4 regions of the Kineococcus rugosus genome follow, and region 1 is predicted to be linked to each of the others. Evidence: riboswitches for the same ligand, from Rfam matches in the RefSeq annotation. Region 1 holds a riboswitch; each other region holds the start of a gene.
What was found. Region 1 has a riboswitch for S-adenosylmethionine ahead of ACRYM6_RS16835 (aminotransferase class V-fold PLP-dependent enzyme). Riboswitches for the same ligand answer to the same signal wherever they lie in the genome.
Positions count from the first base shown of each region.

Region 2: linked by a shared signal. The riboswitch ahead of ACRYM6_RS18195 (MetQ/NlpA family ABC transporter substrate-binding protein) and the one ahead of ACRYM6_RS16835 (aminotransferase class V-fold PLP-dependent enzyme) in region 1 are both predicted to bind S-adenosylmethionine.
Region 3: linked by a shared signal. The riboswitch ahead of ACRYM6_RS02740 (rhodanese-like domain-containing protein) and the one ahead of ACRYM6_RS16835 (aminotransferase class V-fold PLP-dependent enzyme) in region 1 are both predicted to bind S-adenosylmethionine.
Region 4: linked by a shared signal. The riboswitch ahead of ACRYM6_RS06215 (ABC transporter ATP-binding protein) and the one ahead of ACRYM6_RS16835 (aminotransferase class V-fold PLP-dependent enzyme) in region 1 are both predicted to bind S-adenosylmethionine.

Region 1 is NZ_JBJLSJ010000030.1:34,642-42,302, forward strand. It holds gene metE (5-methyltetrahydropteroyltriglutamate--homocysteine S-methyltransferase) at 1-2,136, opposite strand, end outside; gene ACRYM6_RS16830 (methylenetetrahydrofolate reductase) at 2,133-3,116, opposite strand; SAM riboswitch class I at 3,178-3,269, opposite strand; SAM riboswitch class IV at 3,377-3,490, shown strand; gene ACRYM6_RS16835 (aminotransferase class V-fold PLP-dependent enzyme) at 3,546-4,898, shown strand; gene ACRYM6_RS16840 (rhodanese-like domain-containing protein) at 4,969-5,340, shown strand; gene ACRYM6_RS16845 (LLM class flavin-dependent oxidoreductase) at 5,886-6,929, shown strand; gene ACRYM6_RS16850 (NtaA/DmoA family FMN-dependent monooxygenase) at 6,942-7,661, shown strand, end outside.
Region 2 is NZ_JBJLSJ010000035.1:22,464-30,124, forward strand. It holds gene ACRYM6_RS18170 (solute symporter family protein) at 1-392, opposite strand, end outside; gene ACRYM6_RS18175 (DUF485 domain-containing protein) at 389-784, opposite strand; gene ACRYM6_RS18180 (diacylglycerol/lipid kinase family protein) at 948-1,850, shown strand; gene ACRYM6_RS18185 (methionine ABC transporter permease) at 1,938-2,603, opposite strand; gene ACRYM6_RS18190 (methionine ABC transporter ATP-binding protein) at 2,606-3,625, opposite strand; gene ACRYM6_RS18195 (MetQ/NlpA family ABC transporter substrate-binding protein) at 3,622-4,581, opposite strand; SAM riboswitch class IV at 4,644-4,754, opposite strand; gene ACRYM6_RS18200 (DUF1737 domain-containing protein) at 4,820-5,032, opposite strand; gene ACRYM6_RS18205 (DUF7711 family protein) at 5,029-5,658, opposite strand; gene ACRYM6_RS18210 (OsmC family protein) at 5,727-6,230, shown strand; gene ACRYM6_RS18215 (purine-cytosine permease family protein) at 6,264-7,661, opposite strand, start outside.
Region 3 is NZ_JBJLSJ010000003.1:144,727-152,387, forward strand. It holds gene ACRYM6_RS02720 (ROK family protein) at 1-1,007, shown strand, start outside; gene ACRYM6_RS02725 (class I SAM-dependent methyltransferase) at 1,035-1,829, opposite strand; gene ACRYM6_RS02730 (cobalamin-independent methionine synthase II family protein) at 1,834-3,054, opposite strand; gene ACRYM6_RS02735 (O-succinylhomoserine sulfhydrylase) at 3,073-4,257, opposite strand; gene ACRYM6_RS02740 (rhodanese-like domain-containing protein) at 4,254-4,652, opposite strand; SAM riboswitch class I at 4,658-4,743, opposite strand; gene ACRYM6_RS02745 (GNAT family N-acetyltransferase) at 4,818-5,315, opposite strand; gene sufU (Fe-S cluster assembly sulfur transfer protein SufU) at 5,312-5,740, opposite strand; gene ACRYM6_RS02755 (SufS family cysteine desulfurase) at 5,754-7,079, opposite strand; gene ACRYM6_RS02760 (DUF1684 domain-containing protein) at 7,076-7,661, opposite strand, start outside.
Region 4 is NZ_JBJLSJ010000008.1:72,133-79,793, reverse strand. It holds gene ACRYM6_RS06240 (SpoIIE family protein phosphatase) at 123-2,003, shown strand; gene ACRYM6_RS06235 (peptidase) at 2,246-3,046, shown strand; gene ACRYM6_RS06230 (sporulation protein) at 3,089-3,868, opposite strand; gene ACRYM6_RS06225 (ABC transporter permease) at 4,005-4,805, opposite strand; gene ACRYM6_RS06220 (aliphatic sulfonate ABC transporter substrate-binding protein) at 4,802-5,830, opposite strand; gene ACRYM6_RS06215 (ABC transporter ATP-binding protein) at 5,875-6,624, opposite strand; SAM riboswitch class I at 6,701-6,793, opposite strand; gene ACRYM6_RS06210 (YqjF family protein) at 6,868-7,608, shown strand.

The sequences.
Region 1 (7,661 bases):
GTGGATGTCGTACACGCCCGGCCCGATGCCGCGGGCGAACCCGGCGGCGGCGATGTCGGTGAGGACCTCCATGCGCGAGCGCGCGGCCTCGATGCTGGTGACGTCGGCGTCGAGGCCGTCGATCGCCTCGATGACCTCCCCGAACTCCGAGTAGCACAGGTGGGTGTGGATCTGGGTGGCGTCGGCCGCACCGGCGGTGGCGAGGCGGAACGAGGCGACCGACCAGTCGAGGTAGGCCGCCTGGTCCGCGGTCTTCAGCGGCAGCAGCTCGCGCAGCGCGGGTTCGTCGACCTGCACGATGCCGATGCCCGCCGCCTCCAGGTCGGCGACCTCGTCGCGCAGGGCGAGGGCCACCTGGTTCGCGGTGTCGCCCAGCGGCTGATCGTCGCGGACGAACGACCACGCCAGGATCGTCACCGGGCCGGTGAGCATCCCCTTGACGGGCCGGGTCGTCCGGCTCGCGGTGTAGGTGCTCCACGGGACCGTGATCGGCGCCGGGCGCGTCACGTCGCCCCACAGGATCGGCGGGCGGACGCCGCGCGAGCCGTAGGACTGCACCCAGCCGTGCTGCGTGACGGCGAAACCGTCGAGGTGCTCGGCGAAGTACTGGACCATGTCGTTGCGCTCGGGTTCGCCGTGGACGAGGACGTCCAGGCCGAGCTCCTCCTGCAGCTGCACGACGCGGTCGATCTCGGCGCGCAGGAACTCCTCGTAGGCGGCCTCGGCGAGCTCGCCGCGCGACCACGCCGCGCGGGCCCTGCGGATCTCGGTGGTCTGCGGGAACGAGCCGATGGTGGTCGTCGGCAGCGCCGGCAGGTCCAGGGCCTCGTCCTGCGCGGCGCGCCGGACGGCGTAGTCGCTGCGGCCGAAGGCGTCCGGGGTCAGGGCCGCGAGGCGCTCGCGCACCTGCGGGCGCACGACGCCGGGGGCGGTGAGCCGGTCGGCCAGCGCCGCGGCCGAGGCGGCCAGCTCGGCTTCGACGGCGGCCGCGTCGCCGAGCGCCCGGCCCAGCAGGACGACCTCGCCGACCTTCTGGTCGGCGAAGGAGAGCCAGCCGCGCAGCCGCTCGTCCAGCGCCGTCTCGCGGGCGACGTCGTGCGGGACGTGCAGCAGCGAGGTGGAGGTCCCGGCCACGACGTGCCCGGCGTGGCCCTCCAGCTCGCGCAGGGCGGCGAGGGCCCGCACGAGGTCGCGGCGCCAGATGTTGTGACCGTCGACGACGCCGCCGACGACCGTCTTGCCGGCCAGGACCGAGCGGTCGGCCGGGACGGCACCCTTCACCAGGTCCAGGGCCAGCCCGTCGACGGCGGCCAGGGCGGCGAGGTGGTCGCCCGCGTCGCCGTAGGGGGTGGCGACGAGCAGCCGCGGCCGGCCCGCGAGCGCGCCGAGGCGGTCGTAGGCGGCCCGCACGAGGTCGGTGAGCCCGTCGACGCCGGCGGTCGCGGAGTCGCTGACCAGGCCGGGCTCGTCGAGCTGCACCCACTCGGCGCCCGCGGCGGCGTAGGCGCTCAGGAGGTCCTCGTAGGCGCCCAGCAGGTCGTCGAGGCGGGAGATCGGCGCGAACCCCTCGGGGCTGCCGTCGGCGGCCTTCGCCAGCAGCAGGAACGTCACCGGGCCCACGACGACGGGCCGGGTGAGGAAACCGTCGGCCAGGGCCTCGGCGAACTCGCGCACGCCGCGGTCGTCGGCGTGCCGGAAGCGGGTGCCGGGGCCGATCTCGGGGACGAGGTAGTGGTAGTTCGTGTCGAACCACTTCGTCATCTCCAGCGGCGCCTGCGCCCCGCGGCCGCGGGCGATGGTGGAGTACCCGGCGAGGTCGACCCTGCCGTCCTCCCCGACGAGGTCGGCGAACCGCTCGGGCACCGCGCCGACGGCCACGGCCGCGTCGAGGACCTGGTCGTAGGCGGAGAACGACGACGGGATGGACGCGTCGTGGGCGGGCAGGCCCAGGCGGTTGAGGCGGCGGACGGTGGCGGCCCGGACGGCGGCGAGCGCGGCCTCGGTGGTGGCCAGGTCGGCCTTGCCGGACCACAGCGCCTCGAGGGCCTTCTTGGTCTCGCGGTCGGGGCCGATCCGGGGGTACCCCAGGATCGTCGCGGTCCACGCGGGCGTCCCGGTGGGGGTCGTGTCGCTCATCGGGTGGGTCCTCCTGCAGCGGCGGCCGCCGGGGCGGCCGGAGTGGGGTCGGCGGGTCGGGTCGCGGGTCGGGTCGCGGGTCGGGTCAGGTCGAGGTGGTCGAGGAGGTCCAGCGCGGGCGCGGCCGCGTTGAACGTGTACAGGTGCAGGCCGGGGGCACCGGCGGCGAGCAGCCCGTGCGCCAGGCCGGAGGTGAACGCCGTGGCCGCGCGGCGGCGGGCCCGGGGGTCCTCGTCGTCCAGGGCGGCGAGCAGGGCGCGGGGGGCCGGGACCCCGGTGAGCTCACCGATCCGCTGCAGCCGGCGGGCGTCGTCGGAGACGGCGAGGCCGGGCAGCAGGGGGATGGTGATCCCGGCGGCCCGGGCGCGGTGGACGAACGCGGCGTACTCGTCGGCCGAGAACGTGACCTGGCAGATCGCGAACCGGGCACCGGCGTCCTGCTTGGCCCGCAGGACGGCGAGCTCGTGCTCGTCGCGGCCCCGCGGGAACGCGGCGACGGCCAGGGTGAGCTCACCCTCGTCGAGGGGGCGCGACCCTCCCCGCAGGGCCAGCCGGCGCCGGTCGGCGACCTGGAGGAGTTCCACCAGGTCGCGGGCCGTGGCGACCCCGTCGGGGTGCGGGGCCCAGTCCGCGGCGCCGGCCGGCGGGTCGCCGCGCAGGGCGAGGACGTTGCGCACGCCGGCGTCGAAGAACTCCCCGGCCAGTTCCACGACCTCCCGGCGGGAGGACCCCACGCAGGTCAGGTGCGCCATGGCCGGGACGGCCGTGGTGCGCAGGACGTGGCACAGCAGGTCCCGGCTGGGCCCCCGCGTCGCCCCGGCCGCCCCGAACGTCACCGACACGAAGTCGGGGTTCGCCGCGAGCAGGTCGGACAGCTTGCGCCACAGGGTTTCCCGGCCACCGTCGGACCGGGGCGGGAAGAGTTCGAAACTGAGCGTGGGCCGCCCCGTCGCACCGGCGACGAGAGGCGCGAGCGTCATCGCGCGGTTCCCCGGCCGGGAACCGGGTAGGGGGTGGCGACATCGGTGGTGCGCATCACGAACTCCATCGGCCTGGCGTTAGCACCCTCGCCCGGGCTCGGGGGGTTGCTGCGGCGTCGTCGAGCCAGGACTCTCGGCCGCTCTGGATGGTGTGCTTCGAATGTAGACCGGCGCCGACGCCGGCCACAAGGGGTTCCCCCGAACGGCCCGCGACACGCCGACCTTGATTCCGGCCGGTCGCCCGTGGCAATCTCGCCCCAGGTCATGAGCGCCAGCGACAAGCCCCGGCTCGCTGGCCGGCAACCCTCCTCCGCGGTGGGGTGCCCCGGGTGACGACCTGGCCGGTTCCGAGGTGGTTCCGGCAAGCGCGGACCTCGCCGGGCGGGCCCCGGTCCTCCCGGCAGGGTCCACTCCCCGAGGAGACCTCGCGTGACGACGAGCACCCTGAGCCCCAGCCGCCCCTCCCGTCCCGCCCTCGCTCCCCTGCTGCCCGTCGTCGGCGCCGACACCGTCGTGCCGCTGGCCACCGGGGGCCGGGCCACCTACGTCAACCTGGACAACGCGGCCAGCGCCCCGGCCCTGGCCGTCGTGGCCGCCCGCGTCGCGCAGGTGCTGCCGCACTACGCCAGCGTGCACCGCGGGGCCGGGTACCTGTCCCGCGTCTCGACCGCGCTGTTCGAGCAGGCCCGGGCCCAGGTGGCGGGGTTCCTCGGGGCCCGCGGGGACGACCTGGTGGTGTTCACGCGCAGCACCACCGACGCCCTCGACCTGCTGGCCCGGGCCGTCCCGGACGGGGCCCGGGTGCTGGTCGCCGACGTCGAGCACCACGCGAACCTGCTGTCCTGGCAGCGCTCGGCGCGCACCACGGTGGTCCGCGGCGGGTCCGACGCGGAGGAGACCGCGAGCCTGCTGGAGGCCGAGCTGGCCACCGGGCGGTACGCGCTGCTGGCCGTCGCGGGGGCCTCCAACGTGACCGGCGAGGTGCTGCCGCTGCGCCGGCTGGCGCGGGCCGCGCACGCCGCCGGTGCCCGCATCGCCGTCGACGGCGCCCAGCTGCTGCCGCACCGCCGGGTCAGCCTCGCCGCCGACGACCCCGCCGACGACCTGGACTGGATCGCCCTGTCCGGCCACAAGCTGTACGCCCCCTTCGGGGCCGGCGCCCTGGTGGGCCGCCGCGACTGGCTGGACGCCGCCGAGCCCTACCTGGCCGGGGGCGGCGCCACCCTCGACGTGAGCCACGACGCGGTGCGCTGGGCGGACGGCCCGGACCGGCACGAGGCGGGCTCGCCCAACGTCGTCGGCGCGGTGGCGCTGGCCCAGGCGTGCGCGACGCTGGCGGCCCTGCCCACCGCGGCCCTGGAGTCCCACGAGGCCGCGCTGCGCGACCGGCTCGTGGAGGGCCTGGGCGCGCTGGAGGGCGTCGAGGTGGTGCGACCGCACCCGGCCGACGCCGTGGGGGTCGTGACCTTCACGGTCCCGGGTCGCCCGGTCTCGGAGGTCGCCGCGTACCTGTCGGCCGAGCACGGCATCGGCGTGCGCGACGGCCGGTTCTGCGCGCACCGGTTCGCGGACTCCCTGGGCCTGGTCGAGGGCGGGCTGCGCGCCTCGACCGGGGTGGGGACGAGCTCGGACGACGTGGACCGGCTCGTCGCGGCGGTCGGGCGCTTCCTGACCACCGGGCCGGAACTGCAGTACGGCGTCGTGGACGGCCACTGGGGTCCCCTGACGGACGCCCGGCCGGCTCCCGAGACCTTCCTCGGCCCGGTGCCCGAACCGCGCTGACCCGCCCGCGCGGCCGAACCCCGCTCACGCGACCGCGTGGACGTCCCGTGACCCACACCCCAGGAGTGACATGAGCCCGACCCCCTCGCCCGCAGCCCCCTCGGTGGACGCGCTGACCGCCGGGCGGGCCGTCGCCGGTGGCGCGCTGCTCGTCGACGTCCGCAGCGACGCCGGGCGCGCGGCCCACGGCGGACTGCCGCAGGCCGTCGTCGTCGCCACGACCGACGTCGGGCCGGCGTTCACCGTCGGTGGCCCCGGGGCCCTGCCACAGCTGACCGGACTGGACCAGGAGATCGTCGTGATCTGCGGTTCGACGGCCGGGTCGGGCCCGGTCGCCGCCGAGCTGCTCGCCGCGGGGTTCACGAACGTCGTGCAGGTCGACGGGGGCTTCCCCGCCTGGAAGGCCGCCGGGCTGGCGCCCGGGGAACCCGCGCAGGCCTGAGGTGACGAGCACCGCGGAGCACCGCGACCCCGCACCCACCCCGCACCGGGCGCGCCGACGGTGCACGATCCACCACCCCCGGCGGGGCGCCGGCGCCCGCCGCGTGGCGGGCCGGGCCTCAGGGCACGGGCTCGCTGTCGGGGCGGGGACCACCGCCGGCACCGCGGACGTCCCCGGACAGCAGCGCGTGGAGCTCGGCCTCGAACTCCGCCCAGCTCAGTTCACCGGGACCCGGTTCCGGTTCGGTGTCGACCGGGGACCAGGGGAACCCCCACTGACCGTGCCCGGCCAGCGCCAGACCCTCGACGACCGCGCCTCCGAAACTGGTTGCGGCAGCGCACAAACGCGTCCACACTCGATGTCCTCGCACCTCGCACCTCCGCTCTCGGGTGCCTCACTGTGACACACCCGCACCGATCCGCAAGGGCCTTCGCGAGGTTTCCGCCGCGAGGGTTCCCCGGTGCGGCGCCCACCGGCCGGGGACGGTGGGGGACGGCGCGCCCGACCCCCACCCCGTGACCCCTCCCCCCAGATCAGGAGCAGACATGCCCACCCCGTTCCACGTGTTCCTGGAGGTCGACGGCGGCGGGTGGCACCCGGCCGCCTGGCGCCGCTCCCGCACGACCCCCGACCAGGTGTTCTCCCCCGCCCGGCTCCGGGAGTTCGCCGTCACGGCCCAGGCCCAGGGCCTGACGGGGCTGACGTTCGAGGACAGCACCAGCACCAACCCCCGCAACCCCGTCGGGCACCTCGACGCCGTGCAGCGGGCGGCGTTCCTGGCCGGGACGACCGACGCGATCGGGTTGCTGCCGGTGGCCGCGACGACGTACGCCGAGCCGTTCCACCTCGCCGCGCAGATCGCCTCCCTCGACCACTCCAGCCACGGGCGGGCCGGCTGGGTCGCGACGACCTCACCGGCGCAGACCGCCCGGGCCGTGGACCTGCCCGTGCCCGCGGACCCGGCGGCCGAGCTCGCCGACGTCGTCCGCGCCGTGCGGGCGCTGTGGGACTCCTGGGAGGACGACGCGGTGATCCGCGACGTCGCCACGGGCCGCTACGTCGACCGCGACCGCCTGCACCACGTCGACGTCGTCGCGGACACGTTCTCCGTCAAGGGCCCGCTCACCGTCCCGCGGTCCCCGCAGGGCCAGTCGGTCGTCGCCGTCCACGAGCGCGACCTGACCGACCGGACCGCGGCCGACGTGGTGCTCAGCGGCGACGAGCGGGCCCGCCGCCGCGCGGGCGGCCCGCTCGTCGTGCTCGACGTCGAGTTCGCCCTGGACACCGAGGCCCACCCGGCGCCGGACCGCCTCGCGGCCCTCGACGCCGACGGCACCGCCCCGGACCTCGGCCGGATCCGCTGGGCGGGGTCGGGCGAAGGCCTGGCCCGGTACCTGGCCGGGCTGGCCGGCTCGGTGGACGGCGTCCGGCTGCACGCGGCCGTCCTCGACGAGGACCTGCGGGCGCTGCTGCGCACGACCCTGCCGGCGCTGCGCGTCGCCCGGCTGCTCCAGCCGCCGGTCGCCGGCGCGACGCTGCGCTCCACCCTGGGCCTGGCCCGACCCGTCAACCAGTTCGCCACGGCCTGAGGACGCCCCACGATGACCCACCCCACGACCGACCTGCGCTACCCCGACGCCGTCGTCCACTTCGGCGTGTTCTTCCAGGGCGTCAACCACAGCACGATCTGGTCGGACCCGCGCAGCGGTTCCCAGCTGCACCCCTCCACGTTCACCCAGCTGATCCAGACCGCCGAACGCGGCCTGTTCGACGCGTTCTTCCTGGGCGAGGGCCTGCGGTTGCGCGAGCAGCGCGGGAAGATCCACGACCTCGACATCGTGGGCCGCCCCGACGCGCTGACCGAGCTGGCGACGCTGGCGGGCCTCACGTCGCGCATCGGGCTGGTCGCGACGCAGAACACCACGTACAACGACCCCGCCGACCTCGCCCGCCGGCTGGCGTCGCTGGACGTGCTGTCCGGCGGACGTGCCGCGTGGAACGTCGTCACCACCGACAACGCCTGGACGGGCGCGAACTTCCGCCGCGGCGGGTACCTGGACCACGCCGACCGGTACGAGCGGGCCGAGCGGTTCGTGAACCTCGCCAAGGCCGTCTGGGACAGCTGGGACGGGACGGGTTTCACGCCGGTGACCTCCCGCGACCGGTTCTTCGACGTGGAGATCACCCCGACCGTCCCGCGCAGCCCGCAGCAGCACCCGGTCCTGTTCCAGGCGGGCGACTCCCCCGCGGGCCGCGACTTCGCGACCCGCACGGCCGACGTCATCTTCTCCCGGCACGGGACCCACCACGCCGACGCCCTG
Region 2 (7,661 bases), on a different contig from region 1:
GCCAGGGTGGAGATCGCCGCGGCCAGCCGCACCGGCCGCTCGCGCAGCCGGAAGCTCAGGACGTCGGCCATCGTGAACCGGCCGGTGTTCCGCAGCAGCTCGGCGACCAGCAGCAGCGCCACCAGCCAGGCCACGAGGAAACCGATGGAGTACAGGAAGCCGTCGTAGCCGTAGATGGCGATCGCCCCGGCGATGCCGAGGAAGCTCGCCGCGGACAGGTAGTCGCCCGCGATGGCGATGCCGTTCTGCGGCCCGGTGAACGAGCGGCCCCCGGCGTAGAAGTCGGCGGCGGTGCGGTTGTTCCGGCTCGCGCGCAGCACCACCGCGAGGGTCACCACCACGAACACCGTGAAGATGGCGATGTTGACGAGGGGTTCGCCGATGTCGGTCACCGCTGCGCCTCCGTGTCGTGGGGGGAGTCCTGGGGGGAGTCGTGGGTCGGGTCGTGCGAGGGGTCCGCGGGCAGGTCCCGCTCGACCTCCCGGCGCAGCGCCTCCGCGGCCGGGTCGAAGCTGCGGTTCGCCCAGCGCACGTAGACCGTGGTGATGACGAACGTGGAGACGAACTGGCCCAGCCCGAACAGCAGCCCGACGGTGATGTTCGTGCCGCCCAGCCGGGTGCTCATGAAGTCGTGGGCGTAGTCGGCGAGCAGGACGTAGACGGCGTACCAGACCAGGAACAGCGCCGCCAGCGGCAGCACGAACCGGCGGAACCGCCGCCGCAGCGCCTGGAACTCCGGTGACGACCGCACCTTCTCGTACGGGTCCGGTGGCGTGTGGGACATCGGTGACCTCCTCGTCAGCGTGCTCCGAGGCTAGCGCCGCCGCGGACCCGCTTCCAGGACGCGCCCGGGGTCCCGGCGCGCCGCGCCCGCCCCCCGGCTGGGGACCGGCTGTGGACCCCGGCGCCCACGGCACCCGCCGGGGCCCCGGGACGTTGGGCAGCGCGTGAGCGAGAACGAGTACCTGGCCGTCGTCAACGCCGGCGCCGGATCGGCCCGGGCCGACGCGGTCGAGGCCGTCGTGGGCGAGCTGGCCCGCGCCGGCGACGTGGAGCTGCGCCGCACCGCCGGCCTGGACGACCTGCGCGACGCCCTCCTGGGCGCCCAGGGCCGGCAGGTGGTGGTCATGGGCGGCGACGGATCCCTGCACGCTGCGCTGCAGCTGCTCTGGGACGCCGGCCGCACCCGGGACGTCGGCCCGCTGGGCATCGTGCCGCTGGGCACCGGCAACGACCTGGCCCGCTCGCTGCGGCTGCCGCTGGACCCCGTCGCCGCCGCCCGCGTCGTCACCACCGGCCGCCCCCGCGACCTGGAGCTGCTCGTCGACTCCCACGACCGCATCACCGTCAACACCGTCCACGCCGGCATCGGCGCCTCGGCGACGGCCAAGGCGCAACGGCTGAAGAAGGGGCTCGGGGCGCTGGCCTACCCCGTGGGGGCGGTCTGGGCCGGCGTCAGCGCCGGCAAGGGCTTCCGGTTGCGCGTCGAGGTCGACGGCCGGGTCATCACCCCCGGCCCGCGCCCGGTGCTCGTGGTGGGCATCGGCATCGGCGGCACCATCGGCGGGGGAGCGCCCCTCGTGCCCGGCGCCGACCCGCACGACGGCGTCGCCGACGTCGTCGTCAGCACCTCCACCGGCCCGCTGGCCCGGGTGGGTTTCGCGGTGGGCCTGCGCCGCGGCGTCCACGTCGAGCGGCAGGACGTCACCACCGCGACCGGCAGGGTCGTGGAGGTCCACGCCGAGTCCGGCACGTTCCGGCTGAACTCCGACGGGGAGGTCACCGACCACCAGACGTCCGAGCGCTTCGAGATGCACCCCGACGTCTGGAGCGTCGTCTGCCCCCGCTGACCCCCCGCTGACCCCCGGGACGACGGGACCCCCGGGGGCGGGACGGTCCGTCCTGCCCCCGGGGGTCCTCCCGCGCCGGGACCGCGGTCAGCGGCGCATGACCCCCCGCGCGATGCGGTTGCCGATGACCTGGCCCACCTGCACGATCACGATGATCGCGAACACGGCCACGTAGATGATCCCGTAGTCGTACTGCTGCTTGCCGTACTGGATCGCGTACTCGCCCAGCCCGCCGCCGCCGACGATCCCGGCCTGCGCCGTCATGTCGACGATCCCGATGAAGATGAACGTGTACCCCAGGACCAGCGGCCCCAGGCCCTCGGGGATGACGACCCCCACGAGGATCGACAGGCGCGAGGCCCCCACCGCGCGGGCCGCCTCGACGACCCCCGGGTCGACGCTCACCAGGGACTGCTCCACGATGCGCGCCACGGCGAACGCCGCCGCGAGCGAGATCGCGAACGTCACCGCCGCCGTGCCGATCGTGGTGCGCACCACCGCGATCTGCAGCGGGGTGATCGCGGCCAGGAAGATGACGAACGGGATGGGGCGCACCAGGTTCACGACGAACCCGATGACGCCGAACACCAGGCGGTTGCCGAACAGGTTCCCCGGGCGGGTCGCGTACAGCGCCGTCCCCAGGACCAGGCCGATCACGCCGGAGACGACCAGCGAGACGACCGCCATGAACAACGTCTGCCAGATGGCGTCCTTGAACACGTCGATCGTGTCGAGGAATCCGCTGAAGTCCATGCTCAGGCCTCCTCGTCCGCGTGGATGCCCGCGGCCCGCAGCGCCTCCAGCGCCGCGTCCGCGGAACCGGTGAGCTCGTACGTCAGGGAGCCGACGCGGCGTTCGCGGATCTCCGAGACCCCGCCGTACACCAGTTCGGCGGTGGTGCCGTTGTCCCGGAACGCGGCGTCGATGCGCTGCTGCAGACCGGGTTCGTCGGTGACGCGGACGCTGACGAGCCGGCCCGGGTGGTGGGTGCGCAACCGCGCGAGGGTGTCCGCCGACGGCCGGTCGTGGGTGGCGCTGCGGACGAACCGCTGCGCGGCGGGGGTCTGCGGGGCGGAGAACACGTCGTAGGTGTCCCCGACCTCCACGACCCGCCCGTCCTCCATGACGGCGACGCGGTCGGCGATCTGCCGCACCGCCTCCATCTCGTGGGTGATGACGACGATCGTCACCCCCAGCTCGACGTTGACGCGCCGCAGCAGCGACAGGACCTCGGTGGTGGTCTCGGGGTCCAGGGCGCTGGTGGCCTCGTCGGCCAGCAGCAGCGGCGGGTTCGTCGCCAGCGCGCGGGCGATGCCGACGCGCTGCTTCTGCCCGCCGGACAGCTGCTCGGGGTAAGCGTGGGCGCGGTCGAGCAGCCCGACGAAGTCGAGCAGCTCGGCGGTTCGCCGGTCCCGCTCGGCCTTCGCCACGCCCGCGACCTTCAGCGGGTACGCCACGTTGCCCGCGACCGTCCGCGACCGGAACAGGTTGAACTGCTGGAAGATCATCCCGATTCTCGACCGGGCCGCGCGCAGCTCGCCCTCGGACAGCGTCGTGAGGTCCTGGCCGGCGACGACGACGCTGCCCGAGGTCGGCTTCTCCAGGGCGTTGATCAGCCGCACGAGCGTCGACTTCCCGGCGCCGGAGTACCCGATGACCGCGAGGACCTCGCCCTGCGCGACTTCCAGGGAAACGGCGTCGACCGCCGCGACGGAGGACCCGTCGCGGCGGTCGAAGCGCTTGCTGACCTCCGTCAGCGCGATGAGAGCGGTCACTTGCCCGCGGCGGCCTTCGCGTCGGCTTCGACCTTCGCGGTCTCCGCCTGCAGGTCGGCCGCGGAGGTGTCCTGGACGACCGCGCCGGGGTTCTCCTGCAGGAAGACCTCCTGCACGGCCGGGTCGTGCCACAGCGCCGCGAGGTCGAGGTACGTCTGGTTGCCGGTGTCGGCCTTGCGCGCGGTGAAGATGTTGACGTACGGGGCGGCGGCGGCCGCGGACGGGTCGTCGGCGACGATGATCTGGTCGTCGGTGAGCTTCGCCTTGGTCGCGTAGTCGTTGTTCACGATCGCGGCGACGACCGACCCGGACTGCAGGGCGCTGGCGGTCTGGTCGGCGGCCACGGTGGTGACGTCCACCTTCGCGGACTCGATGTCGCTGGTCTTGGAGAACGCGTTGCCGCCGTCCTTCAGCGTGACCAGGCCGGCCTCCTGCAGGACGAGCAGACCGCGGGCCTCGTTGATGGCGTCGTTGGGGATGGCGACCTTCGCGTTCGCCGGCAGTTCCTCGACGGACCCGGCGGTGAGGGAGTACAGCGGCAGCGGGTACACGGCCGTGGCCCCGATGGGCTGCAGGTCGTCGCCGGAGGTCGCGTTGTAGTTCGCGAGGTACTGGATGTGCTGGAACTGGTTCAGGTCCAGCTGCTCCTGCGACAGCGCCGGGTTCGGCTGGCTGTAGTCGGAGAAGTTGACCAGCTCGACGTCGACGTCCAGCGTCGACTTCGCGAGCTCGGTGTACGTCGTCCAGTACTGCTGCGACTTGTCGGCGACACCGATCTTCACGGTCTTCGCCTCGCCGGCTCCCGCGGCGGTCGTGCTGGTCGAGTCGTCCCGGTTGCCGAGGACGAGGGCCACGACGACCACGGCGATCACGACGACGGCGGCGACGAGGCCGATGAGCAGGCCGCGGCGCTTCGGCTTCTCGGGCAGGGCGGGGGCGTTGGACACGGGGGACACTCCGGAGGTCGTACGGGCGGGCGCGCGGCTCGCAGGGCTCCCGTGATCGACCGGCGTCCGGCGATCCGCGCTTGCCGGACGGGTCCGTCCGGCCAGGTCCTCACCTGGGGCACCCCACCGCGGAGGAGGGTTGCCGGACAGCTAGCCAGGGCTTTCCGCTGTCACTCATGACCTGGGAGGACTCTAACACCGGCTGTCTGACAGCGTGGACGGTCCCGCCGATCCGCCCGCGCGGGGGTCAGCCGCGCGCGGGGGGCAGGGCGTGGGGCAGGACGACGGCCTGCGCGGCGACGGTGACGCCGGCGGTCGTGGTCAGCGACGGGCTGCCGTGCAGGACGTACCCGTCGGCCAGGGCGGCGCTCACCTTCTCGCAGAACGACCGGTCGTCGGGGCCGGTCAGCAGCCGGTAGGCGAGCTTCTGGGGGGCGTCCTGGGGGGTGGGGTCGCTCATGCGCCGAGGCTACCGACGCCCAGCCCGTCCCGGGCGGCGCGCAGGTCCAGGTACCCCAGGGCCACGTCGGCCAGGGCGTCGGCCCGCCGCGTCGGCGCCCCCGGCGCCCAGCGCTGCTCGTCGTATTCGCGCGCCGCGCGGCCCAGCGCCCCCAGGCTGACCGCGAGCTCGCGGTCCAGGCGAGCGGCCAGCTCGGCGGGCGTGGGCGGGTCCGGGCGCAGGCCCTCGCCGTCCCCGGCCCGCAGCTGCCCCAGGACCTCGTGGTCGGTGCCGTCCCCGACCGTCCAGAACCGCACCGGCCGGTCGACGAGGTGGTTCCACACCGGCGCCCGCGCCGACCGGAACGTCAGGGTCACCGGCCGGGTCGCCAGCCCCGAGGCGGCCAGCCAGTGCCCGGCGGCCGGCGGCTGCGCGCCGTGCGCGCAGTCGGCCTCCTCGGCGTTCGTCACCAGGGCCACCCGCACCGCCCCCGCGTCCTCGAGCACGTCGCGGCGCGGGCCCAGCAGGGCGCCGAACACCCACGCCTCCTCGACCCGCAGCCGCACGATCCCGGCCGGCTGGCGGCTCACGTGCGCGCAGCGGTCGGCGACCTCCTCCAGCGTCCGCACCGCGGTGGTCCACTTCACGTCGGCCAGTGTGGCCGACCCGGCGGCGAGGTTGCGGGCCGGGCCGTGGCCGGGCCTAAGCTTCGCCGGTGGATTCGACCGAGCTCAGAGCCCTGCAGAAGCCGTTGAAGGACTCCTACCGGGAGGACCCCGCCCAGGCGCTGGTCCCGGCCCGGGCGGTGGCCGTCCTGGACGGGCAGTCCATCGGCGTCTCGGTCGACGGCTTCGCCGGGACGACCCGCGCCGGGCTGCACCCCGCCGCCGGCGGCGACGGCACCGAGGCGTGCTCGGCCGACATGCTCTGCGAGGCCGTGGCGGCCTGCGCCGGGGTGACCCTGCGCAGCGTCGCGACGGCCATGGGCGTCGAGCTGCGCAACGCCTCCGTGGCCGTCGACGCGCACTGGGACGCCCGCGGCACCCTCGGGGTCTCCCGCGAGGTCCCGATCGGGATCACCGACGTCACCATCACCTTCGACTTCACCTCCGACGCCGACGAGGCGACGGAGGCGAAGATGGTCTCCCTCGCCGAGCGGTACTGCGTCATCGCGCAGACGCTGCAGGTCCCGCCGAAGGTCACCGTCCAGCGGGCCTGACCGCCGCCCGGGCGGTGCGCGGCGGCGGGAGCCTCAGCGGTCCTCCTGCCGCCGCACCGCCGCCCGCCCGAACACCGCGACGACGACGAAGCCGATCGCGAAGGCCAGCAGGACCCCGAGGTTCGCGTACGCCCACTCGCCCTCGCGGCCCCCGACCGGGCCCAGCAGGTAGCCCTGCCAGGTCAGCCAGCTCGCGCCGCCGTTGGTCACCAGGCCCCAGCCGACCACGGTGGCCACGACCATCGTCGCCACCGGCAGCACCCGCACCGAGCCGTACCGGCCCCGGGCGTCGAGCAGCTCGGCCTCGGCGTACCCGCGCCGGCGGGTCGCCAGGTCGGCCAGGAAGATCCCCGCCCACGCCGCGATCGGCACGCCCAGGGTGATGAGGAACCCCTGGAACGGGGTGAGGAAGTCGGCCGAGAAGAACGCGATGTACGTGGCGCCGGCGACCATGAGGGCGCCGTCGAGGAGCACCGCCACCGGGCGGGGCACCCGCAGCCCCACGTTGAGCAGCGCCAGCCCCGAGGAGTAGATGTCCATGACGGCGCCGCCGACCAGGCCCAGGACGGCCACCACGACGAACGGCACGAGGAACCACGTCGGCAGGATCGCGGTCAGCGCCCCCACGGGGTCGCGGCCGACGAGCTCGCTCAGCCCCGGGTCCGACCCCACGACGAGCGCGCCGAAGACCAGCAGCACGGCCGGCCCGATCGAGCACCCCAGCGTCGTCCAGAGCACCACCCCGGCGCTGGAGGCCTCCCGCGGCAGGTAGCGGGAGTAGTCGGCGGCGGCGTTGGCCCAGCCCAGGCCGAACCCCGTCATGACCATGGTGAAGGCGCCGACCACGGCCGCGGTGTCGCCGCCGGGGATCGCACCCACCACCGCCAGGTCGACGGAGTGGGCGGCGAAGCCGATGTAGGCCACCGTCAGGACCGCCGTCACGATCGTGATCCAGCGCTGCATCCGCATGATGACGCCGAACCCCAGGGTGCCGCCGAGCACGATCAGCCCCACGACCACGACGAGGGCCACGAGCTTCGTGCCCGTCCCGCCGCCGGCCCCGAGCCGGTCCAGGACGGTGGACGTGGCCAGCACCGCGACGGCCGCCAGCGACGTCTCCCAGCCCAGGGTCAGCAGCCACGACACCAGCGACGGCAGCCGGTTGCCGTGGACCCCGAACGCGGCGCGCGACAACGTCATCGTCGGCGCCGAACCCCGCTTGCCGGCGATCGCGACGAGCCCCACGACCACGTAGGACGCCACGACGCCGGCGACCGAGACGAACGTCGCCTGCCAGAACGAGATGCCGAACCCGAGGACGAACGAGCCGTAGCTGACGGCCAGCACCGAGACGTTGGCGGCGAACCACGGCCAGAACAGGTCCCGCGGCCGGCCGTGCCGCTCCTCCTCGGCGACGGCGTTGACGCCGTT
Region 3 (7,661 bases), on a different contig from region 1:
TGCTCCGGGAGATCGGCGAGGCCCCCGACCCCGTGACAGGCCGGCCCACCCGTCCCATGGACGTCGACGAGAACTCGCACCTGTTCGTGGGGGTGAAGCTGACCGCGACGACCGTGCACGTCGTCCTGACCTCGTTGCGCGCCAACGTGCTGCGCAGCACCGAGGCCGTCCTGCCCGACTCCTCCCCCGACGCCGTGCGCGCCACCGTGGTCCGGCTCGCGCGGGCGGTCGTCGAGGAGCACGGGCACCGCGCGACGGCGCACGTGCGCGCCGTCGGGGTCGCCCTCGGCGGTCTCGTCGGGGAGGGCGGGCACGTCCTGAACGCCAGCTTCCTGGGCTGGCAGGACGTCCCCCTGGGCCGCGACCTCGAGGCCGAGCTCGGCCTGCCGGTCGTGGTCGACAACGACCTGCTGTCCTTCACCCGCGCCGAGCAGTGGTTCGGGTCGGCCCGCCGCTGCGGCCACTTCGCCGTCCTCACCATCGGCGAGGGGCTCGGGTACGGCCTCGTCGTGCGCGACGAGGTGCTCGACCGCCCGGACGCCGGGGTCGGTCTGCTCGGGCACTTCCCCCTGCTGCCCGGCGGTCCGCTGTGCCCCGAGGGGCACCAGGGGTGCGCCGACGCGCTGCTCACCGTGGCGGCCGTGGAGTCCCGGGCCTCGGCGGCCCTGCGCCGCCCCGTGCGGTACGAGGACGTCCTCGACCTCGCCGCCGCCGGCGACCGGCTGGCCCGCCGCGTCGTCGACGACTCCGCCTACGGCCTCGGCGTCCTCGTCGCGGCCATCGGCAACCTCACCATGCCCGAGAAGGTCATCCTCTCCGGCGAGGGGATCCGCCTGGCCGTCGTCGGGCAGGACGCGCTGCACCGCGGGCTGCACGAGCACCGCAGCCGGTACGCCAGCGCCCTGGACCTGGAGGTGCAGCCGACCGGGTTCACCGAGTGGGCCCGCGGCGCGGCCGTCACCGCGATCCAGACCTTCGTCCTCGGCAGCCGCCGCACCACCAGCTGACCCCGGACCCGCGGGGGTCGTGCGGGGTCAGCGGCGCCGGCCCGCGAGCAGCCAGTACCGGGCCGTCCCGGCGAACTGGGGCCGCGCGCTGAGCTCGACCTCCAGCTCCTCCAGGTCGGCCACGACCCGGTCGTCCTCGCGCCGGGCGTCCTCCAGCAGCGCCGTGACCGCGAGGACGCCCGCGCGGCCCGCGACGTCGCAGCCGGCGGCGGCCAGGGCGTCCTCGACGAACTCCGGGGACAACCGCAGCGCGGTGTGCCCGGTCGCGGGGTCGCCGGCCCGCTCGGCGTCGAGGGCGACCCACGCGGCGGCGGGCCCCTGGCCGAGGACGGTCGCCAGGACGTCGGCGGGCGGGTTCGGGGCCAGCAGCGACACCAGCCCGCCGGGGCGCACCGACGACACGAGCGTCGCGACGTCCGCCCGCACCTGCTGGTGGGAAGCCCGGTGCTGCAGGACGTCGTGGCAGAACACCACGTCGAAGGACCCCGAGCCGCCCTCGCGGTGCCGGGTCAGCGCCGCCAGGGCCGTGAGGTCCTCCAGGTCGGCGGCCACGGTGTGGACGCGGTCGGCGACCCCGGCCGCCGCGGCGGCCGCGCGCGCCAGGGCGAGCATCTCCGGCGACCGGTCCAGGACCGTGACGTCGTGGCCGGCGAGGGCGAACGGCAGCGCGTCGCGCCCGTCCCCGCCGCCGGCGTCGAGCACCCGCAGCCCCGGTCCCAGGTCCTCGGTCCAGGACCGCAGGAGCCGGGCGACGACGTGGTACCGCAACCGGCCCCACGGCGAGTCCTGCCACAGCGCCCAGGCCGCCTCCCCCGCCGCCATCAGCTCACCCGAACAGCCGCGAACCCGCGATCCGGGCGCCCTCACCCAGGGCGGCGAGCTTGGCGACCGCGATCTGCGGGTGGATGCGCCCGCCGAGGCCGCAGTCGGTGGAGGCGACGACGTTCTCGGCGCCCACGACCGAGGCGAACCGCTCGATCCGGTCGGCGACGAGCTCGGGGTGCTCCACGACGTTGGTGGCGTGGCTGACGATGCCGGGCACGATCGTCTTGCCCTCGGGCAGCTGCACGTCCCGCCAGACCTTCCACTCGTGCTCGTGGCGCACGTTGGCCGCCTCGAAGGAGTAGGACCCGGCGTCGATCTCCAGCATGAGGTCGACGATGTGCCTGAACTCGACGTCGGTGGTGTGCGGGCCGTGCCAGGAACCCCAGCACAGGTGGAACCGGACCTGCTCGGTGGGCAGGCCGCGCAGGGCGTGGTTGAGGGCCTCGACGCGGATCCGGGTGAACGCGCGGTAGTCCTCCACGGAGGGCTCGGGGTTGATCTGGTCCCAGTTCTCCGCGATGGACGGGTCGTCGATCTGCACGATCAGCCCCGCGTCGGTGACCGCCTTGTACTCCTCGCGCATCACCTCGGCCCACGCCCAGATGTGCTCCTCCTCGGTCGCGTAGTACCGGTTGGCGATGCGCGCGCCGCTGCCCGGGGACAGCGAGGTGATGAACCCCTGCTCGACGCCCGCGGCGGCCAGGCCGGCCTTGAGGTTGGCGATGTCGGAGGCGATCGCGTCGTGGCCGGTGTAGGACAGCGGGCCGGTGGTGGCCGGGAACGCGGTGGCGTTCTTGCCCGTGGAGATGCCCGACGTCGGGTCCTGGTAGGCCTCGCGGAACCGCACCCAGTCGCGGCGGTCGGGGAAGCTCGTCAGCCGGACCTCCCCCGGTGCCGAGCGCACGACGGGCTGGGTGAACAGGTCCTCGCCGGTGACCTCCAGACCGGCGACGCGCTGGAACGAGTACGACCACCAGGCGCCGTAGTCGACGGCGCTGGACATGGCCTTGCCGTACTCGCCGTCGCCGACGATCGTCACGCCGAGGTCGCGCTGACGCCGCACGAGGTCCACGACGGCGTCGGTGAGCAGGGCCTCGAACTCGGGGGTGCGCTCCAGGGTGAACCCGTCGTCGGCGACGCGGCGCGCCTCGTTGGCCGCGATGAGCTCGGGGGTGCGCGGCAGGCTGCCGGCGTGCGAGACGTGGATCTGCTTGCTGGACAAGGGACTCCGATCGGGGTTTCAGGAGAGGGCGCGGGTGAGGTCGTCGAGCAGGTCGTCGGGGTCCTCCAGGCCCACGGACAACCGCAGCACACCGTCGCCCAGGCCGATGGCGGCCCGGCCCTCGGCGCCCAGGCGCCGGTGGGTCGTGGTGGCGGGGTGGGTGGCGAGCGACTTGGCGTCGCCGAGGTTGTTGGAGATGTCGACGGTCCGCAGCGCGTCCAGCACCCCGAACGCGCGTTCCTTGCCGCGTCCTGCCGGGGCGTCGAGCTCGAACGTGAGGATCGTCCCGCCGAGGTCCATCTGCCGCTTCGCCAGGTCGAACTGCGGGTGGCTGGGCAGCAGCGGGTAGCGGACCCAGCGGATCCCCGGGTGCTGCTCGAGGTGCTCGGCCAGCCGCAGCGCGGTGGCCGCCGAGTGCCGCACCCGCAGGCTGAGGGTCTCCAGGCCCTTGGCGAGGGTCCAGGCGTTGAACGGGCTGAGCGTCGGGCCGGTGTGCCGGGTGAGTTCCCGGAACCGGCCGTCGATGAACTCCGCGGTCCCCAGGACGGCGCCGCCCATGACCCGGCCCTGCCCGTCGATGTGCTTGGTCGCCGAGTAGACGACGACGTCGGCCCCGAACTGCAACGGGTGCTGCCCCACGGGCGAGGCGAAGGCGTTGTCCACGACGACGGTCGCGCCCGCCGCGTGCGCGAGCTCGGTGACCGCGGCGATGTCCACCAGCGTCTGCATGGGGTTGGCGGGCGTCTCGAAGAACACGGCCTGCGTCGGCTGCGCGAGCGCGGCCTCCCACTGGGTGAGGTCCTCGCCGTCGACGAACACCGTCTCCACGCCCCAGCGCGGCAGGATCTCGTCGAGGACCACGAAGCAGGAACCGAACAGGCTGCGGGCGGCGACGACGCGGTCCCCGGCGCCGAGCAGCGCGGCGAGGGCGTAGAACACCGCGGACATCCCGCTGGCCAGGCCGTAGCAGGCCTCGGCCCCCTCCAGCTGCCGCAGGCGCTCGGTGAAGACCGACACCGTGGGGTTCCCGTAGCGGGAGTAGACGAACCGGTCGACGTCGCCGGTGAACGCGGCCTCGGCGTCGGCGGCGGTCTCGTAGACGTAGCCGGAGGTCAGGTACATCGCCTCGGCGGTCTCCTCGAACGGCGACCGGGCCAGACCGCCGCGGACGGCGGTGGTGTCCGGCCGCCAGTCCCGGCTCACGACTGCTTCCAGGGCAGCCCGGCCGCCCGCCACCCCGAGCCGCCGCGGTGGCCGTCGGCGTCCAGCGGTCCCTCGAAACCCTCCAGGACGTTGAAGCTGGTGATGCCCGCGGCGGTGGCCGTCTCCGCCGCGGCGACCGACCGCTGCCCCGAGCGGCACAGGAAGACGGCCGTGCGGCCGGCCTGCGGGGTGATGCCCGCCGCGGACAGCTCGGTGAGGAACCGCCCGGGGTCGACGGGCAGCCACGAGACGAGGACGGGTTCGGCGCCCGGGCCGGCCGGGACCCCCACGAACCGCCACTCGGCCTCGGTGCGGACGTCCACCAGGACGGCGGCCGGGTCGTCCCGGACGAGTTCGAAGGCCTCACGCGGGGTGAGGTCGCCGGCGTAACCCACTGTTCCTCCCATCGGTCCTGGCATGAGCACCCCCGTGCGGGGGTTGCTGCGGCGTCGACGAGCCAGGTCTCTCGGCCGCTCTGGATGGTCCGGTCAGCGTAGGGCATCGACGGCGGCGGCCGTGACCGGACGACCACGGCCGGTCCGGGGAAGCGGGGTCGGGGGTCAGAGGAAGCGGTGCATGACGTGCAGGCCCACGTACCCGTGCTCGGGGTGGTCGAAGGCCTGCGGCACGGTGCCGACGACGCGCATCCCCAGCGACTGCCACAGCGCGACGGCGGCGGTGTTCGTCTCGACGACCGCGTTGAACTGCATGGCCAGGAACCCCTGGTCCCGCGCCCAGCCCAGCACGTGCTCCCCCAGCGCGCGGCCCACGCCCCGGCCCCGCGCGGCGGGGGCGACCATGAAGCTCGCGGTCGCGACGTGGGCGCCGCGGCCCGGGCGGTTCGGGCCCGACCGCGCGGTGCCCAGGACCACGTCGCCGTCGACCGCGACGAACGTCGCGTCCGGCGGCGGCGTCACCCACAGCCGCCGGGCCCGCTCGCCGGTCAGGCCCGCGGGGTAGGCGTACGTCTCGCCGTCGGCGACGATCTCGTCGAAGAACGGCCAGATCTGCGCCCAGTCGTCGTCGGCGTGCTCGCGGATCCGCACGGCGCCGCTCACGCGGCGGGGGTCCGCAGCAGCGCGTCGGCCAGCGCCGACCAGGACAGCAGCGCGCACTTGACCCGCGCCGGGTACTTCGCGACCCCGGCGAGGGCGACGGCGTCGCCGAGGACGTCCTCGTCGCCGGGGTCGGCGCCGCGGCTGGTGAGCATCTGCTGCACGGCCTCGCGCAGCGGGCCGACCTCCTCGACGGGCCGGCCCACGACGAGGTCGTGCAGGACCGACGCCGAGGCCCGGCTGATGGAGCAGCCGGCCGCGTCGTAGGAGACGTCGGCGACCTGGTCGCCCTCGACCTGGACGCGCAGGGTGATCTCGTCGCCGCAGGTCGGGTTCACGTGGTGGGCCTCGGCCCCGAACGGCGCGCGCAGCCCCTCGCCGTGCGGCCGCTTGGAGTGCTCGATGATCAGCTGCTGGTACAGGTCCACGGGCCCCACCGTCTCACGCGAAGAGGGCCCGGACCCGGTGCAGACCGCGCAGCACGGCGTCCACGTCGGAGGCCTGGTTGTAGGGCCCGAAGCTCACCCGGGTCGTCGCGGCGACGCCGAACCGGCGGTGCAGCGGCCAGGCGCAGTGGTGCCCGACGCGGACCGCCACCCCCTCGTCGTCGAGCAGCTGCCCGACGTCGTGGGCGTGGACGTCCTCGACCGTGAAGGACACCAGCCCCACCCGGTCGGCGGCCTCGGCCGGGCCGAGCACCCGCACCCACGGCAGCTGCGCCAGCTCACCGAGCAGCAGCCGCGTCAGGGCGCGCTCGTGGGCCTCGACGCGGGCCATCCCGGACCCGCCGGGCCCCAGCCCGCGCAGGTAGTCCACCGCGGCGCGCAGCCCGACGGCCTGCGCGGCCATGGGGACCCCGGCCTCGAACTTCTGCGGGGCGGGCGCGTACGTCGACCGCTCCATCCGCACCAGCTCGATCATCGAGCCGCCGGTGAGGAACGGCGGCATCGCGGCGAGCAGGTCCGCGCGCCCCCACAGCGCACCGACCCCCGAGGGCCCGAGCATCTTGTGCCCGGAGAACGCGGCGAGGTCCACGCCGAGGGCGGGCAGGTCGACGGGCAGGTGCGGGACGGACTGGCAGGCGTCGAGCACGACGAGGGCGCCGACCGACCTCGCGGCCGCGACGAGCTCGGCGACGGGGGCCACGGCGCCGAGGACGTTCGAGGCGTGCGCGAACGCGACGACCTTCGTGCGCGCGGTGATCAGGGCCGGCAGGGCCGAGAGGTCCAGGAGGCCCTCGTCGGTGACGGGGACCCACCGCAGCACCGCGCCGGTGCGGGCGCACAGTTCCTGCCACGGCACGAGGTTGGCGTGGTGCTCGGCCTCGGTGACCAGCACCTCGTCGCCCTCGGCCAGGACGAACCGGGGGTCGACCACCTGCCCGTCCGGGGCCGTCCCGCGGGCGGCGTAGGCGGTCGTGGTGCTGAAGGCGTGCGCGACGAGGTTCAGCGACTCGGTCGCGTTCTTCGTGAACACCAGCTCCTGCGCCGGCACCCCGACGAACCCGGCGACGGCGGCGCGGGCGGCCTCGAAGTCGTCGGTGGCCTCCTCGGCGAGCTGGTGCGCGCCGCGGTGCACGGCCGCGTTGCGCGTGGTGTAGAACTCCCGTTCGGCGTCCAGGACGGCCAGGGGTTTCTGCGACGTCGCCCCGGAGTCCAGGTACACCAGGGGTTTCCCGGACCGGGTGGTGCGGGACAGGATCGGGAAGTCGGCCCGCAGCGCGGCGAGCTCGGCGTCGGTGAAACCCTCGATCGCGGTGGTGGTCATCGGGGATCCCTCTCCCCCGCCGCGACGGGGACCGCCAGGCGGTTCTCGGCCGGCGGGACCGGGCAGGTGGCGTGGTCGGTGAACGCGCACGGCAGGTTCTGCGTGCGGTTGAGGTCCAGGACGACCGGGCCGGGGGTCGTGTCGACCCGCACCGACCGGGTCGTGGCCGTCGTCGTGACCCCGCTGGTGGCGTCCCGGAACAGGACCGTCCCGCCCCTGAACACGGTGAGCTGCTGCGGGCCGTCGAGGTCGAAGCGCACGACGCCGACGGCCTCGTAGTGGTGCTCCAGGCCCTCCTTGACCGCCCCCACGACGGCGGCGCGCGCCTGCTCGAACGGCACGAACTCGGCGTCCAGGACGAACCGCTCGTCGAAGTCGAAGACGGGGACCCCGGTGAACGCGGCCAGCGGGGGGGCCTGCGGGTCCCGCACGCGCAGGGCGTGGGAGCCGGTGCGCTGGATCACCTCCACGCGCAGGTCACCGATCTCGACGAGCACCCCGGGGGCGCCCTCGACGGTCTCGACGGTCACGGTGCCGTCGACGGGCTCTCCCCCGACGACGATCCCGTCGGCGGCCGCGGCG
Region 4 (7,661 bases), on a different contig from region 1:
GCCGGGCCTCTGGCATGGTGGGCGACTGACTGCGTGACTGTCCTCCAGCTGGGACAGGAGCACGGAGCTGACCTCACGACGTGTCGGGGGCGGCGGATCTCTCGGACGACGGGATGCAGCACGTGACGGATGCCTCGCACCTGGACCTGGCTGCGGTCTTCAACGCGGTCCCCACCGCGTTCGCGGTGTTCGACACCGACCTGCGGTTCGTGACCGTCAACCGGGCCTTCCTGGAGTCGTCCGGCCGCACCCGGCCCGAGCTGATCGGCCGGTCGGTGTTCGACGTCTTCCCCGACAACCCCGACGACCCGGGGGCGCGGGCGAGCGCGAACCTCGAGGCCTCGCTGCGCCGGGTGCTGCGGACCGGGCGCCAGGACACCATGCCGCTGCAGAAGTACGACATCGCCGACGCCGACGGGCTCTTCCGACCCCGCTGGTGGAGCGCGGTGAACGCCCCGGTGATCGACGACGCCGGGCAGGTGGTGCTGGTGCTGCACCGGACGGAGGACGTCAGCGACTACGCCACCGAGAAGTTGCGGCAGCGCTCCGGTTCCGGCGTCGGCCTCTACGCGGCCCTGGAGGACCAGTCCCCGGCCGAGGCGGACCTGTACGTGCGCGGGCAGGAGCTGCGTGAGGCCCTGACCACCGAGACCGCGGGGGCGCGGCGCCTGGCCGGCATGGTGCAGGTGGCGCGGGAGCTGAGCGGGGCGGAGACCGTCGCGCAGCTGACCGACATCATCGTCGGCCGGGGCCTGGGGATGCTCGGTGCGGGCGGCGGCGCCGTGGCCGTGCGGACGGGCACGGGCGGCACCGAGGTGCTGGAGCTGACCCTGACCGACTCCCTGGGGGACCAGGCCCGCCGCACCTTCGCGCGCATCCCCGTGGACAGCCCGCTGCCGGTGGCCGTCGCCGCGGCGACGGGGCGGGTGGTGGTGCTGGCGGACCGCGAGGCGGCCGTGCGGTCCACCCCGTTGATGGAGGAGGCCGTCACCAGCACCGGCCTGGGCACGTGGGTGTCCCTGCCGCTGCAGGCCCGGGGCCGTTCGCTGGGCGGGCTGACGATCGGCTGGCGCGACCCGCAGGACTTCACCGACCGCGACGTCGAGCTCATGGAGGCGTTCGCCGCCCAGTGCGCCCAGAACCTCGCCGCGCTGCAGGTGCAGGAGCAGGAGCGCCGCGTGGCGGGGGAGCAGCGGCGCATGTCCGAGACGCTGCAGCGCAGCCTGCTCACCGCGCCGTTCGAGCCGGACCACCTGCAGATCGCGGTGCGCTACCTGCCCGCCGCGTCCGACGCCCAGGTCGGCGGCGACTGGTACGACTGCTTCCTGGGCCCGACCGGCACCACCACCCTGGTCGTCGGTGACGTCGCCGGGCACGACCGCGACGCGGCCGCCGCCATGGCGCAGGTCCGCAACCTGCTGCGCGGCGTCTCCATCACCCTCGGCGCCGCGCCCGCCGCCGTCCTGAGCGGTCTGGACACCGCCATGCACCACCTCGGCGTGGGGGTGATCGCCACGGCCGTCCTGGCGCAGGTGGAGCAGACCGACGAGCAGCGGGCCGCCGGCCTGCGCACCCTGCGGTGGTCCAACGCCGGGCACCCCCCGCCGGTCCTCATCGCCCCCGACGGCGCCGCGCGCCTCCTGCAGACCGCCCCGGACACCCTGCTGGGCCTGGTGCCCGGCACCGACCGCCACGACCACACGGTGACCCTGGACCCCGGGGCCACCCTCGTCCTGTACAGCGACGGCCTGGTCGAACGCCGGGACGCGCCGCTGCAGCAGGGCATGGAGTGGCTGCGCGCCACCCTGGAGCAGCTGCACCACCTGCCCGTGGAGGAGTTGTGCGACGCGCTGCTGGGCCGTCTCGACGGCTCGCCCGAGGACGACGTCGCGCTGCTGGTCCTGCGGGCCCACCCCGAGGAGGGTCCCCGTCCCCGCGAGGCCGGTCCGCGAGTGCTGCCCCCCGCACCCCCGGGCGCGGCGCCGCCCCTCAGCCGGTCGTAGCGGGGAGCCGACGGCGCGCGGGTGCGTCCGTCGTGCGGACCGCACCCGGGCGCTCCGCCTCGCACCGCGGGTCGACGTGCACCCTCGCCGCGCTCACCCCGGTTCCGTCCTGTCCACCACCGTGAAGTTGCCCCGTCGAACGGTGTAACAGGTGCAGGAGCTGTCGCGTCCTCTCACCGACGGAGCCGGGACCGCAGTCAGCGGGCCCGAACCACCGTCCTGGTCCGAGAGGCACGAGCACCATGAACTCCCAGCACTCCAAGGTCCTCACCGCCGGTGTCCTGACCGCCGCCGCCCTGCTCGGCGGGGCCGGGGTCGCCGCCGCGGCCGGCCCGGTCACCGGGACCGGCACCGGCTCGGGCGCCCACGGCGTCCCGGCGCAGACCGTCATCCACTTCGCCCACGGCGCCACCTCCGCCTCGGTCAGCGGGAAGGTCGGCCCCGAGGAGGACGACCGGTACGTCTTCGACGCCAAGGCCGGGCAGACCGCCCACATCCACCTGGCCCGTTCCACCAGCGCCCAGACCTGGACGCTGGTCGGTCCCTCGGGTCCGGCGGTGCACGACGCGCACAGCCCGCGCCAGTCCGACTTCACCTACCGGCTGCCCGAGAGCGGGCGGTACTACGTCGACATCGTCTCCACCCGCCCCTCCAGCTACCGGCTGGACCTGTCCATCCCCACCACCAAGCCCACCACCGGCAAGCCCGCGGCTCAGCCGGACAAGCCGGTGGTGGCCGAGGCCACGAAGATCGACTTCGCCCCCGGGCGCACCAGCGCGACGGTCACCGCGAAGGTCGGCCCGCGCGACCGCGCCGCGTACACGTTCGCCGCGAAGGCCGGGCAGCGCGCCCGGATCCAGCTGGACGGTTCGGGCACCGGGACGTTCACGCTGATCGCCCCCGACGGCACCCCGCTGCACACCACGCACAGCCGCAACCAGCGTGATGTGACGGTGACGCTGCCGGCGTCGGGTCTGTACCGCGTCGACCTCGCCGACGACGTCCACGCCGGGTCCCAGCAGCTGACGCTCAGCGTCCGCTGACCACGGGACCGCCGGGCCCGGTTCCCCGGGCCCGGCGGGGTCTCACCAGCCCCAGCCGCGCCGGGCGCCGAGCTCGTGCACGGCGCGGTCCAGCGTCGCGGCCACCCGGGCCCGGTCGGTGTCGGTGTGCGACAACCGCAACCGGCTCACGACGTCGCGGCCCTCGGTGAGCAGGCCGCCGCGGCGGTCGGCCTCCAGGACGACGTCCACGCCGTGGGCGTCGGCGAGGAAGGTGACCTCCAGCTCGTTCACCTTCCGCACGTGAGCGGGCGGGGCGAACTCCAGCTCCTGGTAGAAGGGCAGGTCGGAGCCGCGCACGCGGCCCTTCTCCACGTCGGCGTGCTTGAACCGCCAGCCGAGGGACCCGAGGGCGTCGACCACGGCCTGCTGCACCGGCAGCGGCGCCACGGTGAGGCCGTCGAGGTCGCCGGGGTCGACGGCCCCGGCGATGACGAGCCGGGTCGCCACGCCGACGGCCACCCCGCGCAGGTGCCAGCCGCCGATCGCGGTGATCGGCGTCTGCCACGGCAGGGTCAGCGCGAACGGCAGCTCGGCCCGCTGCCCGGGCACGGTGGTGAACCCCGCGCCGACGCGGGCGCTGCCGAAGGCGACGTCCTCGCGCCACTCGGTGTCGCCGCTCTCGACCTCCACCCGGGCCTGCAGGGCGACGACGACCTCCTGCACGTCCTGGGGCACCTTGCCGCCGGTCACGACGACCCGGCCCCGCACGGGGCCACCCGGCCGCGCGACGTCGTCCTCCAGCACCGTGTCCACCGTCGCCGCACCCGCACCGAAGCGTGCGGCCAGGTCGCGCAGAGCCATCCCGTCCTCCGTCCCCGGGGCCGCCGGCCGGCCCCCTCCCGGAGGACGGCCGGGACGGGCGCCGCGTTCCCCGGGGCGGGGACGACGGGGGCCCGGCCCCGCCGCAGCAGGACCGGGCCCCCGGGGGACGGGCGGGTCAGTCCCGCGACGCCTTGACCCGTCCCTCGACGAACCCGAGCACCACGTCGGACGCCTTGCCCAGCAGCGCCAGCAGGATGATCGCCAGCAGCACCTGGTCGGTGCGGGACGTGTTCTGCCCGTTGGTCATCTGGTAGCCGAGGCCGATGGAGGAGGAGATGAGCTCGGCGGCGACGAGGAACAGCCAGCTCTGCGCCAGCCCCAACCGCAACCCGGACAGCAGCGCGGGTGCGGTGGCGGGCAGCAGGATCGAGGTGAACAACCCGATGCCGCGGCGGCCGTAGGCGCGGCCGACCTCGACGAGCGCGGGGTCGAGGTGGGTCAGGGAGGAGACCACGGTCGTGTAGACGGGGAAGAACGCCCCGATCGCGACGAGGGTGATCTTCGGGGGTTCCCCGAGCCCGATCCACAACCCCAGCAGCGGGACCCACGCCAGCGACGGCACCGCGCGCAGCGCCCCGAGGGTCGGGGACAGCAGGCGGTACGCCAGCCGGGACGACCCCGTCAGCCCGCCGAGGACGAGACCCGCGGCGGCGCCGAGCGCGAACCCGACGAGCACCCGCTGCACGCTGATGGCGATGTTCGTCTGGAGCTGACCGGTGGTCCACAACTGCTGCGCGGCGGTGAGGACGTCACCGGGCGGCGGGAGCTGGCTGGGCAGGAACACCCCGGCCGCGGTGGTCGCCCACCAGGCCGCCACGAGGGCCACGGGCACGACGGCCCCCAGCCACCAGCCGGACCGGACCCGGCGCGCCGGGGCGTCCGGGGTCCGCTCCCGGGCGGGAGTGGCCACGCTCACGACGCGGACGCCTTCTGCGCGAACTCCGGCACGAGCAGCGTGTCGAGCGCCGTCGTCGCGGCGTCCTCCGACGGGACGTCACCGGTGGCGGCCATGAGCGGGACGATCCCGGCCAGCACCGTCCGCTGCGCCTCGCCGGGAACCCCGTCGAGGTCGAGCGTGGTGCGTTCCAGGACGCGGGCGGCGACCTCGGGCGACAGCTGCGCGGCGGTCGCGTACAGCGTCGCGAGCTCGGCGGGGTTCGCCAGCGCCCACGCGCGGGCCGTCGCGTAGGCGTCGACGACCTGCTGGACGAGGTCGGGGGAGTCCTGGATGAACTCCTCGCGGGCGTTGAGGACGCCGTAGGTGTTGAAGTCGACGTTGCGGTACAGCAGCTTCGACCCGGCCTGGATCTCGGTGGCCGCCATGTTCGGGTCCAGCCCCGCCCACGCGTCGACGTCGCCGCGTTCGAGGGCGGCGCGGCCGTCGGCGTGCTGGATGTTGAGGATCTCGACGTCGGAACCGGACAACCCGGCCTGGGCGAGCGCCTGCTGGAGGAAGAAGTACGGGTCGGTGCCGGTGGTGGCCGCGATCTTCTTGCCGCGCAACCCCGCGACGTCGGTGACGGTGGAGTCCTTCCCGACGACGAGCGCGGTCCACTCCGGCTGGGAGTACACCTCGACGGTCTGCACGGGCGAGCCGTTGGTCCGGGCCTGCAGGACGGCCGACCCGGCGGTGGAGGCCAGGTCGAGGTTGCCGTTGCGGAGGAACTCGTTGGCCTTGTTGCTGCCCTGCGACTGCTCCCACTGCACGGTCAGGCCGGCGTCCTCGAGGATCTTCTGCTCGCGCACGACGAGGCTGAGGGGGTTGTAGAGGGCGTAGTCGAGGCGGACCCGGTCGCCGCCGCCGGACCCGCTGCTCGCGGTGGGGGCGGCGCTGCCGGAGGAGGACTCGCCCTGCACGCAGCCGGCCGCGGTGAGGGCGAGGGAACCCAGGCCGAGGCCGAGCAGGGCGCGACGGGTGGTGGTGCGGGGCAGCGTGGACACAGTTCTCCCGGGGGTGCGGTGGTGGGGGGTGCGCGGGGGGTCGTTCAGGCGGTGCGGGGGACGCCGAGCAGGTCGAGCAGCTCGACGCGCAGCCGGGCGGTGGCGGCGTCGGCGCGGTCGCGGGGGCGGGGCGCGTCGACGACGAGGTCGCGCACGACGCGGGCACCCGCCTCGTCGTCGTTCCCGTCCTTGCCGAGCACCAGGACGCGGTCGGCCAGGTGCAGCGCCTCGTCGACGTCGTGGGTGACGAACACGACCGTGGCCCCGGTGCCGCGCTGGACCTCGTCGAGCAGGTCCTGCATGCGCAGCCGGGTGAGGGCGTCGAGGGCGGCGAACGGCTCGTCGAGCAGCAGGACGCCGGGGCGGCGGACCAGCGCCCGGGCCAGCGCGGTCCGCTGGGCCATGCCGCCGGAGACCCGCCGCGGCCGGTGCCCGGCGAAGTCCTCCAGGCCGACGACCTCCAGCCAGCGCAGCACCTCCTCGCGCCCGGCGGCGCGGGCGGTGCCGCGGGGCAGGCCGAAGGCGACGTTCCCGGCGAGGTCGCGCCAGGGCAGCAGGCGCGGTTCCTGGAACACGACGGCGGTGCGGGGGTGGACCCCGCGGACGGGCTGCCCGGCGACCTCGACGGTGCCGGCCGACGGGGTGTCCAGGCCGGCGACGAGCCGCAGCAGCGTCGACTTCCCGCAGCCGGAGGCGCCCACGAGCGCCACGGTGCTGCCTGCCCGCAGGTCCAGGTCCAGCGGCGCGAGCACGCGGTGCCCGCCGAAGGAGCGGCTCACGCCGCGCAGCCGCACGCCGGCGGCGTCGACGCGGGTGGCGCCCGGGGCGGACGCGGACGCGGTGGCGGTGGGTGTGGTCGTCACGCGATCTCCTCCATCGGTCCCGGCATGAGCACCACACCTCACGGGGAGGCGGTTGCTGCGGCGTCGACGAGCCAGGTCTCTCGGCCGCTCTGGATGGTGGGCACACTGTAGGCCAGCCACGGGGGTGGTGCCGAACGGGTCGCCGGACCGGGGCGCCTCCGGCACCCTGTCGGGGTGGTCGACCGCCTGCCCTCGCCCGAGGCCGTGGCCCTGCACGGGCCCGTGATGATGCACCAGCACTGGGACGACCTCGCGTTCCTGCACTGGGCCGTGGACCCCGCCCGGGTCGCGCCGCTCATGCCGCCGGGGGTCCGCCCCGACGTCCTCGACGGCGCCACCTACGTGGGCCTCATCCCCTTCACCCTGCGCGGGGCCGGGCCGGGACGGCGGGGCAGCGTCCCGTACGCGGGAACGTTCCTGGAGACGAACGTGCGGTTCTACTCCGTGGACGACGAGGGCCGCCGGGGGGTGGTGTTCGCGAGCCTGGACGCGAGCCGGCTCGCCGTCGTCGTCGGCGCGCAGCTGGCGTTCGGCCTGCCCTACCGCTGGTCGTCGATGCGCCACGCGGTGCGCGTGCGGGACGGGGCGCGGGAGCTGCTGTGGACGTGCCGGACCCGCGCGGGGGTGCGCAGCCGCGTCGCCGTCCGCGAGGGCGCACCGGCCGTCGACGACCTCGGGGTGTTCCTCACGTCGCGGTTCGGGCTGCACGCGCAGCACCTGGGCCGCACCTGGTGGATCGCCAACGAGCACGAGCGGTGGCCGCTGCGCTCGGCCGAGGTCCTGGAGCTGGACGACGGGCTGGTCGCGGCGGCGGGGTTCGAGGTGGCCGGCCCGCCGGACCACGTCGCGTTCGCGCGGCGGGTCACGACCCGCTTCGCGCTGCCCCGGGAACTGGGGCGTGAGACGGTGCGTTGACCACCGCGTACCGTCCCCGGAACCAGGAGAGGACCGCCGCCGCCGATGTGCGA